DNA from 2 places in the Paenibacillus sp. J22R232 genome. Region 1 is predicted to be linked to the other one. Evidence: a T-box and tRNA genes for the amino acid it is inferred to sense, from the RefSeq annotation. Region 1 holds a T-box; the other holds one or more tRNA genes.
What was found. A T-box is a leader RNA that pairs with one kind of tRNA and senses whether it is charged. The one in region 1 lies ahead of AC0YN3_RS12840 (valine--tRNA ligase), so its partner is inferred to be a tRNA-Val.

Region 1 (7,566 bases):
CGGCGATATCCTCCTGAAACGGGCTGTTCCAAGGGCTGACCTCACTCATAGCATGCTGTTCTACGGCTGGATATAAAGGAACTACTTTCGGTTTAGGCAATCTATTACCCTGAAGAGCCGTGCTGCCTGCTTCATCGGGTTTGTTCTCAGGGACATCCAGCTGCTTCTCGAGGCTGTTGCCATCTCCCGTTACAGCTTGTCCATTGCGATCGAAACGATAGGTAATCCGATTTTTTTGCGTCATTCCATCCACTCCTTGTCCCTTTCATCTCGTATCATTCTATGAGAGTTTTACGAGATTTAGACCGAACGGGAAAGGCAAGTACAAGGTTAATGACCCCCGGAATTCCAAAAGCCCGATGACTCCTATGTGGAATCATCGGGCTTTTATCGTTTAGTGATTCGACTTCAATGATTTGGCCAGCAAATCCGCTACCTTCCAAATATCGCCTGCTCCCATCGTAATAACGAGATCGCCAGGCACGACGCGTGCCGTCAAATATTCGAGCACTTCTTCCTTTGTCGGCAAATAAGTGGTGTTCGAATTGCTGTTGCTCTTGATTAGCTCTACAAGCTTAAGCGAGGTCACACCCTCTATTTGAAGCTCGCCAGCCGGCGAGTAAATGTCGGTAATAATGACTTCATCCGCCTCCGGAAACGCACGGCTAAACTGCTCGAACAAGAAGAACGTACGCGTATACCGCTGCGGCTGAAATACAGCAATGATGCGTTTCCCCGTTGCTTTTGCCGCGCTGATTGTCGCTTTGATTTCCGTAGGGTGATGGGCATAATCGTCGATAACCAGAATATCGTTGATTTCGCCAAGCACTTGGAATCTGCGCTTGGCTCCCCTGAAGGATTGAATGGCTACGGCAATCTTGTCGAAGGATAGACCCGATTCCAAACAAGTGATGACCGTCGCCATTGCATTATACACATTATGCAAGCCTGGGACGGACAGCTCAACCTTGCCGAGCTCCGCGCCTTTGTACGTCATCGTGAAGGCTACCTTACGGTCTCCGAGCACAATGTTCTGGGCTTTATAATCCGCATCGCCGTCAATGCCGTAGGTAACAAGCTGCGCTTTGTCAATATCGCCTTTGTATACCTGCGGGATCAGTTCGTTAACCGTCTCGTCATCCGCGCATACAATCGCTTTTCCGTCCGTTTTCACCTGCTGCAAAAATTGCACGTAAGCCGCCTTGAGCTTGCCGAAGTCGCCATCGTAGTTTTCTAGGTGATCGGGCTCGATATTCGTCACGATAGCGAGCGTCGGATGGTAGTGAAGGAAGGAGCCGTCACTCTCATCCGCTTCTGCTACGACGTATTCGCCCTTTCCTGCTTTTGCGTTAGTGCCTACGTTGACGATTTCGCCGCCAATAATGTAGGTTGGATCTGCATCGCAGGATTCCATAACGAGTGCGATCATCGAAGAAGTCGTTGTCTTCCCGTGTGCGCCGGCTACAGCAATGCCTTTGCCTGCATTCATCAATCTTGCCAGCATCTGCGAGCGGTGCAATACTGGAATGTTGAGCTCCTCGGCCGCTTTCCGTTCAACGTTGTCCTTAGACAGCGCCGTGGAATACACAACCAAATCCGCACCTTTCACGTGCTCAGGCTGATGACCGATATAGATGCTGGCACCATTGGCTGCAAGCTTCTCTGTTAATTCTTGCCTAGCGACATCGGACCCGGTCACCTTATAGCCCATTTCCAGCATAACGCGGGCAATGGCACTCATTCCGTAACCGCCGATTCCGATGAAATGAACGTGTTCTGCCGTATTCAAAGACGGTTCACCAACCTTTTTCAGAATCCGAGTTGTACAAAATGCGGGAGCGAACGTCGGCGATTAAATAGAGCGTGCCTGTTACGACCCCAAGGTCTGTTTCCCCGGTTAACTGTTGTAGTTTTTGTAATGCTGCTTGCCAGTTCTGTTCCACTACAAGCTCGAACGCATGCTGCATGCCTTGCTGCTGCCGCATTTCCGACACCAACTCAGCCAAAGCAACCGCATCTTTTTTCATCCGAAAATCAGGCTCGGTCAAGATAAGCGTATCCACTATTGGTAGTATATGCTTAAGTACATCCTGATGATTCTTATTCTCCAGCATACCCATCATTAGATGTAAACGATCATACTTATAGGTATTTTTGAGCGCCTCGGCAAGCGCTTGCGCACCTTCCGGATTATGCGCCCCGTCAATCAAAATACGCGGCTGCTCTGACAGCATTTCCAGTCTGCCTGGCCACGCTGCCGCTTTGAGCCCTTCGCCAAGCACCTCGTCCTCTACCACCAGAGCGTTATATTGGCGGAGCACCTCGAGCGTCATTACGGCTACTGCCGCATTGGTCCGTTGATGCGCGCCGTTTAACGTAATCGTCAAAGGCTCGATGCTGCGGAACAGATTGTTGAAGCGGAAGGTTTGTTCATTCTCGCGCGCCGACAGCGTCTCAACGTGAAACTGCTCGCCCAGCAAATAAAGCGTGCTTTTTTTCTCGGCTGCCGTGCGTTTAATGACCTCAATCGCCTCCGGCTGCTCGACCGCGCTTATGACCGGAATGCCTGCTTTGATAATGCCAGCCTTCTCGCTCGCCACAGCCTCGATCGTATCCCCCAGACGGTCCATATGGTCATGTCCGATATTCGTAATGACCGTAACGACAGGCTGAACGATATTCGTTACATCCAGGCGTCCGCCAAGGCCTGTCTCCCATACAACGTAGTCGGGATAGGTAACCCTCGCGTAGAAGAGAATGGCAAGCGCAGTGGACACTTCGAACATCGTTGGCGAGCCAAGCTCCGTCTCTGCAAGCTCCTCAACGAACGGCTTCAGCTCATTCGCGAGCCTAAGCAGCGTTTCTTCGTCGATATCGACGCCGTTGTACTGGAATCGATTCGTAAATTTAGTAATGTAAGGAGACGTGAACGTGCCTACGTCATAACCTGCCCGCAGCAGCACGCTGGTCAAAAAGGCGCAAGTCGAGCCTTTGCCGTTCGTGCCTGCGATATGGATGAATTTCAGCCTGCGATGTGGATTATCCAGCAGCTCCATCAGCTTTTCGATCCGTTCCAAGCCCGGACGTATGCCGAATGGAATTAAGCCATTTATCCAATCCACGGCTTCCTTATAGGATTGCAGCGGCTCTGACGGCCGCTGCTCAAATGGTTGATTCGTCATTCCAATCGTTCCTTCTTCCGTTTTGCAGCGTTAACCGCGCAGCTCCGCAATTCTAGCCAGCACCTTGTCGCGTTTGTCTGCATAATCGTTCATTTTGGCACGCTCTTCGTCAATGACCTTGGCTGGCGCCTTCGCGACAAAACCTTCGTTGCCAAGCTTCTTCTCAATACGATCAACCTCAGCATTCAAATGCTGGTGCTCCTTCTCAAGCCGCGCAATTTCCTGCTCGATATCGATCAGTCCCGCGAGCGGCAGGTAAAGCTCTGCGCCTGTCAGGATCGCGGTCATCGCTTTGTCAGGCGCACTGATATGCAAGCCCGTTTCAAGGCTTGACGTACCGCAGAAGCGCTTAATGAATTCTTCGTTGCGGGTCATAATAGCGGCTTCCGCCTCGCTGGACGGCTTGATCAGCATCTCGATTTTTTTGCTCATCGGCACGTTTACTTCAGCGCGGATGTTGCGTACCGCACGGATCATCTCCATCAGCAGTTCCATTTCTTTAACGGCATCCGGAGCTTCAAGGGCAGTGTCATACACCGGCCATTCGGCCAATGTGATCGTGTCGCCAGTATGCGGCAGATGCTGCCAAATTTCCTCGCTGATATATGGCATGAACGGGTGAATAAGGCGCTGCGTGCGATCCAGTACGTAAGCAAGCACCGACTGCGTCGCTTTTTTGGCAGCTTCATCCGTGCCGTAAAGGCTGAGCTTTGCGAATTCGATATACCAATCGCATAGGTCATCCCAAATAAAGTTATACAGGATACGCCCGGTTTCGCCGAACTCATAGCTTTCAATTAAGCGGGTGACATCGCGAACGGTCTCATTCAAGCGATGCAGAATCCAACGGTCCGCTGTGCCAAGACTTACCTTAATGTCGATGTCGGCCGCTTCCACGCCCTCCAGGTTCATTAAGGCGAAGCGCGATGCGTTCCATATTTTGTTCGCGAAATTACGGGCCTGCTCTACCTTCTCCCAGCGGAAACGCAGATCCTGTCCCGGCGTGCTGCTTGTGGAGATCATGTACCGCATGGCATCTGCGCCGTACTTCTCGATAACCTCGAGCGGGTCAACGCCGTTGCCTTTCGATTTCGACATCTTCTGGCCATCGGAATCGCGAACGAGGCCGTGGATCAATACGTCCTTGAATGGTGATTGCTCCGTAAATTCGAGCGCCGTAAAGATCATGCGCGCAACCCAGAAGTAAATGATATCATAGCCCGTTACGAGTACGTCCGTGGGGTAAAAGCGTTTCAGGTCCTCGGTTTGATCCGGCCAGCCGAGCGTAGAGAACGGCCAAAGCGCCGAGCTGAACCATGTATCGAGCACGTCGTTGTCCTGGCTAAGATGCTCGCCTGCCATATCCTCGCGGGACACATGCATTTCGCCGGTCGACTCGTCATACCATGCCGGGATGCGATGACCCCACCATAGCTGCCTCGATATGCACCAATCGCGTACGTTCTCAATCCAGTGCAAGTAAATTTTCTCGAACCGTTCCGGTACGAAGTTCACGCCTTTCCCAGACTTCTGGGCAGCAATCGCAGCTTCGGCGAGCGGTTTCATCGCAACGAACCATTGCGTCGACAGATACGGCTCGACAACGGCGCCGCTGCGCTCGCTGTGTCCAACCTGATGCACATGGTCCTCGATGTGGACGCATACGCCTTGCTCCTGCAAATCCTTAACGAGCTGCTTGCGGCAATCCGCGCGGTCAAGCCCTTGGTAAGGACCGGCTTCGGCGTTCATCGTGCCCGTTTCGTCCATAACGATAATCTGAGGCAGGCTGTGGCGCTCACCCATCTCGAAGTCGTTCGGGTCATGCGCCGGCGTAATTTTCACGGCTCCTGAGCCAAATTCTTTGTCAACGTATTCATCGGCAATGATCGGAATCTCGCGTCCGACAACCGGAAGCACGATCATTTGCCCAATCATATGCTTATAGCGGTCATCCTCGGGATGAACGGCTACCGCCGTATCGCCAAGCATCGTTTCCGGACGGGTCGTTGCCACCGTGATAAAGCCCGATCCGTCTTTGAGCGGGTACTTCAAATGGTACAGATGTCCGTTAACTTCCTTATGCTCAACCTCAATATCGGAAAGCGCCGTGCGTGCGGCCGGATCCCAGTTGATAATTTTTTTGCCGCGGTAAATGAGCCCTTTCTCGTACAGCTTTACGAAAACCTCGCGTACCGCTTTGGATAAGCCTTCATCGAGCGTGAAACGTTCTCTCGAATAATCGAGGGAGAGTCCCATCTTCGCCCATTGGTCGCGGATGGTGTTCGCGTACTCTTCCTTCCACTCCCAAACCTTCTCCAAAAACGCCTCGCGTCCAAGATCGTAACGGGACACGCCTTGCTCGCGCAGCTTCTGTTCTACTCTCGTCTGCGTCGCGATGCCCGCGTGATCCGTGCCAGGCAGCCATAGCGCATCGTAGCCTTGCATCCGCTTCGTCCTAATCAAAATATCCTGCAGCGTGAAATCTAGCGCATGACCGATATGAAGCATGCCCGTTACGTTTGGAGGCGGGATAACAATCGTATACGTCTCCGCGTCCGGGCGCTTGCCCGCTTCAAAAAATTTCCCCTGCATCCAGTAATCGTACCATTTCTGCTCAGCTGCCTTCGGATCATAGGTTGTTGGCATTGCAGTTGTCGTTTGATTTTCTGACATTCGTTCCATCCTCCATAAATCGATCTACAAACACAAAAAAAACCTGCCGCCCTCAACATAAAGGACGAAAGGTTTAGCTTCCGTGGTACCACCTTTGTTCCACGCGAACGAAATACGCATGGCACTCAAACAGATAACGGCTGTAGCCGGCCTGAATTCGGTAGGGCACAGGTTGCACCCACTTGGCTCAGGCAACTCCGGGGCGACTCGTAGCAGTCACTTCCTGCGGAACCTCTCAGCGTAACGGTTCCACTCTCTGAAGGCTTTGCTGTCTACTATTCCCCTTCAATGTCGTTATAACGCATATATATCTTTAATCATACCTTTCTTACAAAGCTGAGTCAACCAAACTAACGCAAGAAATGCCCTTATCGCTCATTTTTTTGAGCAACAAGGGCATTTCCGCCAAGCAACGCATTATGGAATATACAATAGCTGTCCTTCCGATACTCCTGAATCTTCCAATCGGTTGTAAATGACGATTTCTCTCGGGTTTAGGCTATAGCGAGAAGCAATGACGTCGAGCGTCTCGTCGCGCTGCACGATGCACATCCTGATTTTGCGGAATTCCGTGTCCTCCGATCGTTTCCCGAGGAACAGGTTCTTCCATTCAATCTCGTCGCCTGACGCTTGCACCCTAGCTTCCTCATCCGCCCGCTGCTGCGCAACCACCTGCTCGGCAGCCTCGCGGGCTGCTTGCTCGCGCCTGCTTGTTTGCAGCAAGGTCAGTATTCCGACGTCCGGCGGCGTGCCTGCCCCGTCTTGAGGCTGCTTGCCATTGAAAGCGATCCGCAGCTCTTGCTTTTCAGGTTCGGGCTCGACTCGCTGCGGAGGCAATGCTGCTTCGGTCGGCTCGGATGAAGCTTTCGCTTCTTCCTCTGCCTCTGCTTCTGCCAATGCTTCCGCTTCTTCCTCTGCCAATGCTTCCGATTCTGCAAATGCGATACGTTCTTGCTCCGACGGCTCGGATGACCCTTCAACCGGCTGCGCGAAGCTTGCGTTCGCATTCGCATACGCCGATGACGTTGTGAGCCAGCCTTCGCTCGCGAACTGCTGCGAGGCTAACGTTATTTCCCGCTCATCCTCCGCAGGTCCGGCATCTTCTTCCGCCTGCTGCTTCGGATTCGCAAACAGCTGCGAAGAGCTCCAGCCGGTATCCGAAGCAACGGAAGAAATCGTAACGATCGCCTCCGATTCGTCCGTCTGCTCTTCCTGCTGTTCATAAGCAATTTCCTCTTGCCTGCCGTATAGCTCTTCTGCTGGTATGTACGGCGTTTCAATCGCCGCATTCTGTCCATCATGCGCTTCCGGAACGCGCTCCTCGTACATTTCACGTTGATGCACGACGGTGAACGGTTCCTCGCGCCAGATTTCCTCCTGCTCCAAAACAGGCTGGGCAGAAATGCCCCGCAGCGATAATACGCCCGTAATGTTCAGCGTTCGCGCCGACAATAAATCCACATCGAAATTATCGATCTCGATCGAAATGTCATCCAGCCGCGATATCCGGTTCATTGGCAGCGTTATTTCAACCGGTATCCAGTGCTCAAGCGTGAGTGAATTCTCGGAATCGGTTTGACTCCGATACACACCGCTCAGAAGAAGCTGCCCTCTAAGCACAGCATGATCCCCCTGGTCGATAACCTGAATGCGGGGAACAAGCTCGATTTCCTCCAGCTCGTCAATTGCCGCAACATCATCGGGCAAATGG
Region 2 (7,566 bases), on a different contig from region 1:
AGGTGGTTAGAGCTAAAGCAGACGCCGTATAAAACGGAGTTTCCAGCGAAAACACGCTTAGCAATCCGCCAACGCCTGGCCCAATCGTAAACCCGAGTCCAATCGACATCCCAACAAGCCCCATGCCCTTGGTTCTCTCTTCCGGCGGCGTAATGTCTGCGACATAGGCCACAATGACAGATGCGACTGCCCCGGAGAACAACCCGCCAAGCACTCTGGAAAGATACATTAGCGTTAAGTCGCCTGATGACAAGCCGAACAGCAGAAAGCTTGCCGCAAACCCCAATACGCCGATTAGAATGATCGGTCTCCTGCCGATGCGGTCGGACAAGCCGCCCCAGAATGGAGATAAGAAAAAGGAAACGGCTGAATAAATAGCCAACATTCGTCCCGTATGCAGTTCCGCTTTATTCGGATCTGCCGCTTGAATTATTTCCGGCATAACCGGGATGATAATCCCAAATCCTATAAATGTCGTCATTAATATTGCCATTACAATAAGCATTCGTTTATCCTTCATGCTGCAACCCCTCCACCAACCTATGTTACCATATCCATTTATAAACGATGTATGAACAATTGAAGAACAAATCGGCTTGCATCATGCCCTTCATAAAATTGAAGCTTGCATTCCCCCCTGTATTTGCTATACTCAACTTTGTTTGCAACCTCTAATGAAAGGCAGGGATGAGAGCGATGGATCATAATAAAACCCCGCTATTCACCGCGCTTCGCCGTCATGCGGAGCAGGATCCCGTACAATTCCATATTCCTGGACACAAAAAAGGATTGGGCAGCGACTCGGAATTTCGCGAGTTTATCGGAGATAACGCGTTGTCGATCGATTTAATCAATATAGCACCGCTCGATGACCTGCATCAGCCAACTGGCGTTATTGAAGAAGCGCAGAAGCTAGCTGCCGATGCCTTCGGATCCGATTACACTTATTTCTCCGTGCAAGGGACAAGCGGAGCCATCATGACCATGATTCTAACCGTATGCGCGCCTGGAGACAAAATCATAGTTCCGCGCAATGTTCATAAATCGATTATGGCTGCCATTATTTTCGCGGGCGCCAGACCCGTATTCATTTCTCCAGCACGGGACAACAATCTTGGAATCGATCACGGCATTACGACGCGTTCCGTTCGCAAAGCGCTGGAGCGCCACCCGGATGCCAAAGCTGTTCTTGTCATTAATCCAACCTATTTCGGCATTTGCGCAAACCTGAAGGAAATCGTCGATCTCGTACATAGCTTCGATATTCCCGTACTCGTCGACGAGGCGCATGGCGTGCTTATCCATTTCCATGAGAAGCTGCCAATGTCAGCGATGCAGGCGGGCGCGGATATGGCTGCGACAAGCGTCCATAAGCTGGGCGGCTCCATGACGCAGAGCTCCGTTCTCAACGTTCGCAAAGGCAGGGTTAATCCTCATAGGATTCAAACGGTCATTAGTATGCTGACGACTACGTCTACTTCCTACATTTTGCTAGGTTCGCTCGATACGTCAAGGCGCAATCTTGCTCTGAATGGACATGCTATCGCTGAGCGCGCGATTGAACATGCACAATACGCACGCAAGCAAATTAATGAGATTCCTGGTCTCTATTGCTTCGGCGAGGAGATTCTTGGCGATGAAGCGACCTATGATTATGATCCGACCAAGGTTTCCATTCACGTTCGCCACCTTGGCATAACCGGATACGAAACGGAAAACTGGCTTCGCGACAATTATAATGTCGAGATTGAAATGAGCGATATGTATAACATTCTTTGCCTAGTTACGCCTGGAGATACCTCTGATTCCATTTCAAAATTGCTGGTATCGCTTCGCGGGCTGTCAGAGAGGTTCCATGAAGGCGCAGAAGCACGTGAGCTCGTCGTCAAGATCCCTGATATCCCTCAGCTGTCGTTGACGCCGCGCGACGCTTTCTATGGAGAGACAGAAGTGCTTCCATTCAAAGAGTCTGCCGGAAGGATCATTGCCGAATTTATTTATGTGTATCCGCCAGGCATTCCGATTCTGCTGCCAGGCGAGGTTATAACGCAAAAAAATATCGATTATATCGTCGATCATGTGCAAGTCGGTCTTCCGGTTAAAGGTCCTGAAGATCGCAGCATTGAATTTGTCAAAGTAATCGTTGAAGAAACTGCGATTTCATAATTGCGGCAATAAGGAGCTGCTCCGAAGGTCATCTGGATGACTTAGGGCAGCTCTTTTCTGTACGCTTACTGCCAATATTCCACTTATTGTCATCCTAAATTTGACGTGCTATGATGTTGTGAGAGGTGAGTTGCGATGAGTCAAAGCGCTTACATAAAATTCGTGCAAGGTTCCGTCGTGGATAATCTTGATGTGGCGGAAATCAAGGACCAGCTCTTGCATTACCGTGAGCAAGCCGCCCTCACGGGCTCTCAGCTTGATTGGAATTATGCCGAGGCTGCCTTTCCGTACACGATAGAAGAAAAGCAGGATGACCGTTGGTTTTACTTAAAGGGCATCAATCCGCTTTATAAACACATCATATTCGGTCCCAGCGTGGCGGCAAGCGTCTCCGGCAGCATCGTCCCCTGCCTTCAGGTCGTTCTGCCCGACGAAGCTACGCATGGTGACAAAGCGAAGGCCAACGAGCTTTGCAAATATATAGCCGGCCGACTGAAAGCGGAGCTCACCATGTTCAATGGACGAACGATTTATTTTAATCCTAGGAAATAACATCATAGCTGAGACATGGAACGCAAAAAGATCGGCAAGCGTCGCTTGCCGATCTTTTGTCATTTGGTGCTTGCTTGGATTCGAAGCAGGATTACTTCTCTTCGCTCTCCGTACGAGCAATTTCCTCATAAATCGCAGTAACGCGATCCCACTCTGCATCGTCTTCGATACCGACTAGGAACGACTCGTCGTTCTCTTCTTCAATACGGAAAATAACGCCGTCCGCTTCTGGATCATTGCGATCCAATAGTACCGCATATACATTGTTTTCCGATTCAAACGTATAAACCATGACCATTTCACGTTCCTGGCCCTCGTCGTCAGTCACGATAAAGACATGCTCTTCATGCTCGTGATCTTCACCACATCCGCAATCATCGCTATGCTGATGCTCGCTCATGTTATTACCCCATTTCAATAATGTATACAGACTATCGTATAGTAACATGACATTCTATCAATGGTCAAACGAAAACGCTCCTAATGGAAACGGAGCGTCCGGATGCCAGCTGCATTAAAGGGAAGAAATTAATTTCTCGGAAACGGCAGTCCATTCATCCGAACCTTTCAGCTTTAGAAAGAAGCGAATGGGATACTTGCCGCTGGCTTCGAATTTATAATCGATCTCATCTGTCGCATACCAGAAATTGTCTTTTGAGGTATTCACGCTCTCCGTTTGAATCACTTTTTCTTTCCCGTTCGGATCGAATATCGATACCTTAACGGCTGTAACATCTGTTTTCAAATTATCAATTTGCGCAAAAACTTTAAACTTTCCTTGATAGCCTTTGGCTACATTGCCGAATACCGCATTATTCTGGAATAAGAACATATGGACATTTGGCTTATATACCGTGGCCCGTTTGCTTTGATTATCCCATTCGACGATAGCTTGCATCGAAGTAGCTAGTTGACGAAGCGGCAAGTAGGTTTTGTTCTCTGCAATTAATCCGCCGTCATCCTGCTCTGAACCGTTAATAATGACGCGTACCTTCTGAGATGCGGAATCCGCAAACATCATGGTACCGCCCCACACTGACAACAGCAGAAGCAGAATGCCAACTTTTCTGAGTTTCATAGTTGTAAGCCCTCCATCCGATAGCCTGGATGAAAGGTTATACTCAGAAATCCAGGCAAAGTTGCGCGGGAGAACAAACTATTTTGCCGCTAGTGCTAGAGGACCAACGCTGTCAAATGATGTTGAAACCTGCGCTTGCCTGGGAAATACAAATGATTATTTCTCGTCATTACCCGAAGGTTCTCGTCAGTACGCAAGGAACGCCCTTCCCGACCGAGCCAGCCGTTCTCATTCTGGCCAAATAATTCATGCCTCTTGCACAGGGTGTTTTGCAAACCGCGCACGTATCCGAGAGTACAAGCTTGTAATTGTATTGTTTCCGGTCGCTTGCAGGCTGTTTTTTCTTAGCAACTTTACCTTTACCTTTGCTCATCCTTCATTCGCCTCCACTATGCGTATCGCTTTAGCATTGTATGTAATGAAGGGCGAATGTGCATCAGCAATTGTCAGGAGCATGAAAAATTTGGTACATTAAACATGTGGAATGATGAGGGGGTACTGGCATGAACATAACAATGATTGGAACAGGCAGTGCTTTTGCCAAAAAATACGATAATAACAATGGCCTTATTGAAGTAAACGGCTTTCGGCTGCTTGTAGATTGCGGCATTACGCTGCCGAAGGCAATTCATCAGCAAGGCATATCTTTTCACGAGCTTGACGCGGTGTTAATCAGCCACATTCATGGAGACCATGTCGGCGGGTTGGAGGAATATGCGTTCCAGATGATGTTCAAATATAATCGCAAACCCGTTCTCTATATTGCGGAAACGCTTGTCGAGCCCCTCTGGGAGCAGACCTTGCGCGGCGGATTAACGCAGGGGCCTCTTGAACGCCTCGAAGATTTCTTCGAGGTCCGCCCGCTAAAGCCGGATATAGAAAACGAGCTATTTCCTGGACTTAAGGTTAAGCTGATCCAAACCAAGCATATACCTAACAAACCGAGCTACTCCTTCCTATTTAACGGAAACTTCTTTTATACGGCAGATATGCGATTTGATCCAGAGCTCCTGCAGCAATTGGTTGATGGAGGCGTGTCAACGATTTACCACGATTGTCAGCTAGAAGCGCCTGGTGTCGTTCATGCCACTTTGGATGAACTGCTCAGTCTTCCTGATGCAATCCAGCAAAAAACCTGGCTGATGCATTATGGAGACGCGATCGATCAGCACGCGGGTCGTACCGGTCTCATGCGAGTCGTCGAACAGCATGTCACTTACGAGCTCGCTTAAACGAAAAAAAGGCGCTTGCATGCAAGCGCCTTTTTTGTGGTGTTGCGTCCCTATATTTAATAGCATTAACTACTTCGCTTAAAAAAGAGGAAGCTGGTCCAGATTGTTAGTCGGATCTCCATCTGCGTCGCCTCGGATATAAAACTCTCCGTCCCTGCCTTTAAACGTATTCACCCCTGCAATATTGCCGGCTTGTACTTCTTGAAGTGCCGTTCCATAATCAAGAACTCTTCCGCTGCTTGTTTTGAAGGCTGTAAGATCTCCGTCTCCATCCTTTTGCACAGCTACAATATGCTCTCTCGCATTCTGACCGCCATTCAAATCGTTCATCGTGAATACCTCTCTTCTATTCAAGTTGTTGAAGCCAATCTATATCGTTCCCATTCGTAGAGGATTATTATGCACGAGACGAATAAAAAAAACCGGCTTGCCTATTTGGAGGCTTAAGCCGGTTCCTTGGTTTTATTTCCTTTTTATTGCATCTGCCGGCAGCCGCCTTCTCCATACGAATTGCTCGTCATGCGATAATGAATCCTCCATGGCAAACTTCGCCACGGCACCGATAACTAATCCGATAATGCCAAACATCCCTAATAGCCAGAGGGCTAAATAGGCATACTCTGCAGCCAACAGAAACCGCCTCCCGCGCTCTTTCTTTAAAGGTATGCCGATCATTTCGACTTTAGTATACGAAAACAAGCTCGCAATCCGATAAAACGACTTTAATTATACCTTACATGTAAAAAAGTTCCTCCTTCATGCCGATAACTTAAGTAGGAGGTGTGAAATGGATATCGCAGCAACATCTATCATCATGAATCATAACAGTTTAGCACTTTCAGCCAGCATCCAAGTGTTATCTCTAGCGAAAGAACAGGCTACGCAGCAAGGACAAGATATTGTGAACATGCTGAAAAGCGCACAGCCAAACCTTGGACAAACGATTGATATTCGTGTTTAAACTTCAAATGTACGAAGCAAAACCCGATTGAATTTCGCTCATATTTCCTTAAAGTTACAGATTAGTCATTCTGAAGTTGTTTCAGAATAGTCTAAACCGTGTAGTTAATCTCATACGAAGGCTGCAAGCTAGCGCAATGTTCGAAAAACTAACATTAATCTAATTGCATTTTGGAAAAATTCTAACAACCTTCGTTTATTCTTGTCTTAACAAATGAAAAGTTGGAGGGATTGTCATGGAACACGGTTTTTACCAGCAAAAAATTGAAGAACTTCGAGCAGAAATGATACGATTATTTGAAGCTTGCAATAATTTCACCGATCAAGCTGTCGTTAAGATCAGCCAAGAGCTGGATCGTCTCCTCAATGAATATTCCTGGGCATTGGCAAATAATAAGTGTTGACTTCTCTGCTTCACCCTGATATATTATTAATTGTCGCTAATATGATCTGGTAGCTCAGCTGGGAGAGCACTATCTTGACAGGGTAGGGGTCACAGGTTCGAACCCTGTTCAGATCATTTAATAAAAAAGCCATGAAGCCTTGTAAACACTGGGCTCATGGCTTTTTTTCTTTTTATACGTCATTAATTATTTTGGCTGATATTTAAAATTGGTGCCGGATTGGTGCCCTGCACTCAACTAAAGTGTATGTGGTGCCAAAAAAAGAGCCAGGCTTTTAAGCCCGTCCCTTCCTGTCTAACCATTCCGTGAAGTCCTTACCCTCATACCACTCGAAAAAAAGACGCTTGGAAACTTTTATTTTGGTTCCAACTCGCACTACATGGAATTGTCCCGAATTCACTAATTCATACGCTTGACGACGACCACAATTTAAAATGTTTTGTATATCTATAACTTCAAGCGATTCTTTTTGCTTAATGCTTTCCATTATCGCCATCTCCCTTTAATTATATTAACAAATACAAAATTAGAACAAAGTCCCTTGCCACCCAGCCGAAACTTTATCATGTGCGCGTTTGATATACGTTGCGACAGTGCCCTCAGAGAGATTCATCAAGCGTGCGATCTGCTGCTGGGGTATACAATGTCCATGTGCCATCACGTAGCATTCTTTTTCTTGCGGGCTAAGAATCTCCAGTACCTCCCTAAGAGATGTCTTTTCGTCTTCAGTCAATGAGCTACCACTCCGGCTATTACTCGGGTTTGCATACGCGGCCATAATCATTGGATCAAGCAGCACAGTGTTTTGATAAACGCTCCTTCGATCTACACCGCGTTTCGTGCCGGGCTCTCGGCCACTATGGAGCCAATTGATTGCATAATTCAAATCAGAAGTGACTTCTTTTATATCCTTGATGCGCTCATGTAAATCAGGGAATTCGTTGCGTAAGCGCAAGCGTTCGGCTTTATGTTCCTTTTTAGGGAGCAATTCGATTAAAGTGTTTGTTTTTGATTGTAGCTCATCTTCAAGGTCTTTTCTTTTAGCAGACCAAAAATTAAGCGTTGCTCTATACGATTTCTTCAGATCTTCTAAGTGGAGCATAAAGCCCCGTTCGTCCAAATCCGGTATAAAATCCTTTTTCCCCACCTTGCCACGCCCCTTTGTGGGATTGCC

Region 2: it encodes a tRNA-Val, which carries the amino acid that the T-box ahead of AC0YN3_RS12840 (valine--tRNA ligase) is inferred to sense. The anticodon was not compared.

What each region holds. Positions count from the first base shown of each region.
Region 1 is NZ_JBWDNK010000003.1:417,105-424,670, reverse strand. Features, by position in the region: gene AC0YN3_RS12855 (SPOR domain-containing protein) at 1-244, opposite strand, end outside; gene murC (UDP-N-acetylmuramate--L-alanine ligase) at 395-1,789, opposite strand; gene AC0YN3_RS12845 (bifunctional folylpolyglutamate synthase/dihydrofolate synthase) at 1,797-3,182, opposite strand; gene AC0YN3_RS12840 (valine--tRNA ligase) at 3,213-5,855, opposite strand; T-box leader at 5,913-6,153, opposite strand; gene AC0YN3_RS12835 (LysM peptidoglycan-binding domain-containing protein) at 6,273-7,566, opposite strand, start outside.
Region 2 is NZ_JBWDNK010000001.1:365,891-373,456, reverse strand. Features, by position in the region: gene AC0YN3_RS01820 (MFS transporter) at 1-520, opposite strand, end outside; gene AC0YN3_RS01815 (aminotransferase class I/II-fold pyridoxal phosphate-dependent enzyme) at 697-2,166, shown strand; gene AC0YN3_RS01810 (DUF1885 family protein) at 2,302-2,718, shown strand; gene AC0YN3_RS01805 (DUF1292 domain-containing protein) at 2,810-3,118, opposite strand; gene AC0YN3_RS01800 (stalk domain-containing protein) at 3,233-3,796, opposite strand; gene AC0YN3_RS01795 (hypothetical protein) at 3,966-4,169, opposite strand; gene AC0YN3_RS01790 (MBL fold metallo-hydrolase) at 4,300-5,028, shown strand; gene AC0YN3_RS01785 (DUF3892 domain-containing protein) at 5,107-5,358, opposite strand; gene AC0YN3_RS01780 (hypothetical protein) at 5,491-5,658, opposite strand; gene AC0YN3_RS01775 (YjfB family protein) at 5,816-5,989, shown strand; gene AC0YN3_RS01770 (aspartyl-phosphate phosphatase Spo0E family protein) at 6,225-6,392, shown strand; tRNA gene AC0YN3_RS01765 (tRNA-Val) at 6,436-6,508, shown strand; gene AC0YN3_RS01760 (helix-turn-helix domain-containing protein) at 6,667-6,879, opposite strand; gene AC0YN3_RS01755 (sigma factor-like helix-turn-helix DNA-binding protein) at 6,919-7,539, opposite strand.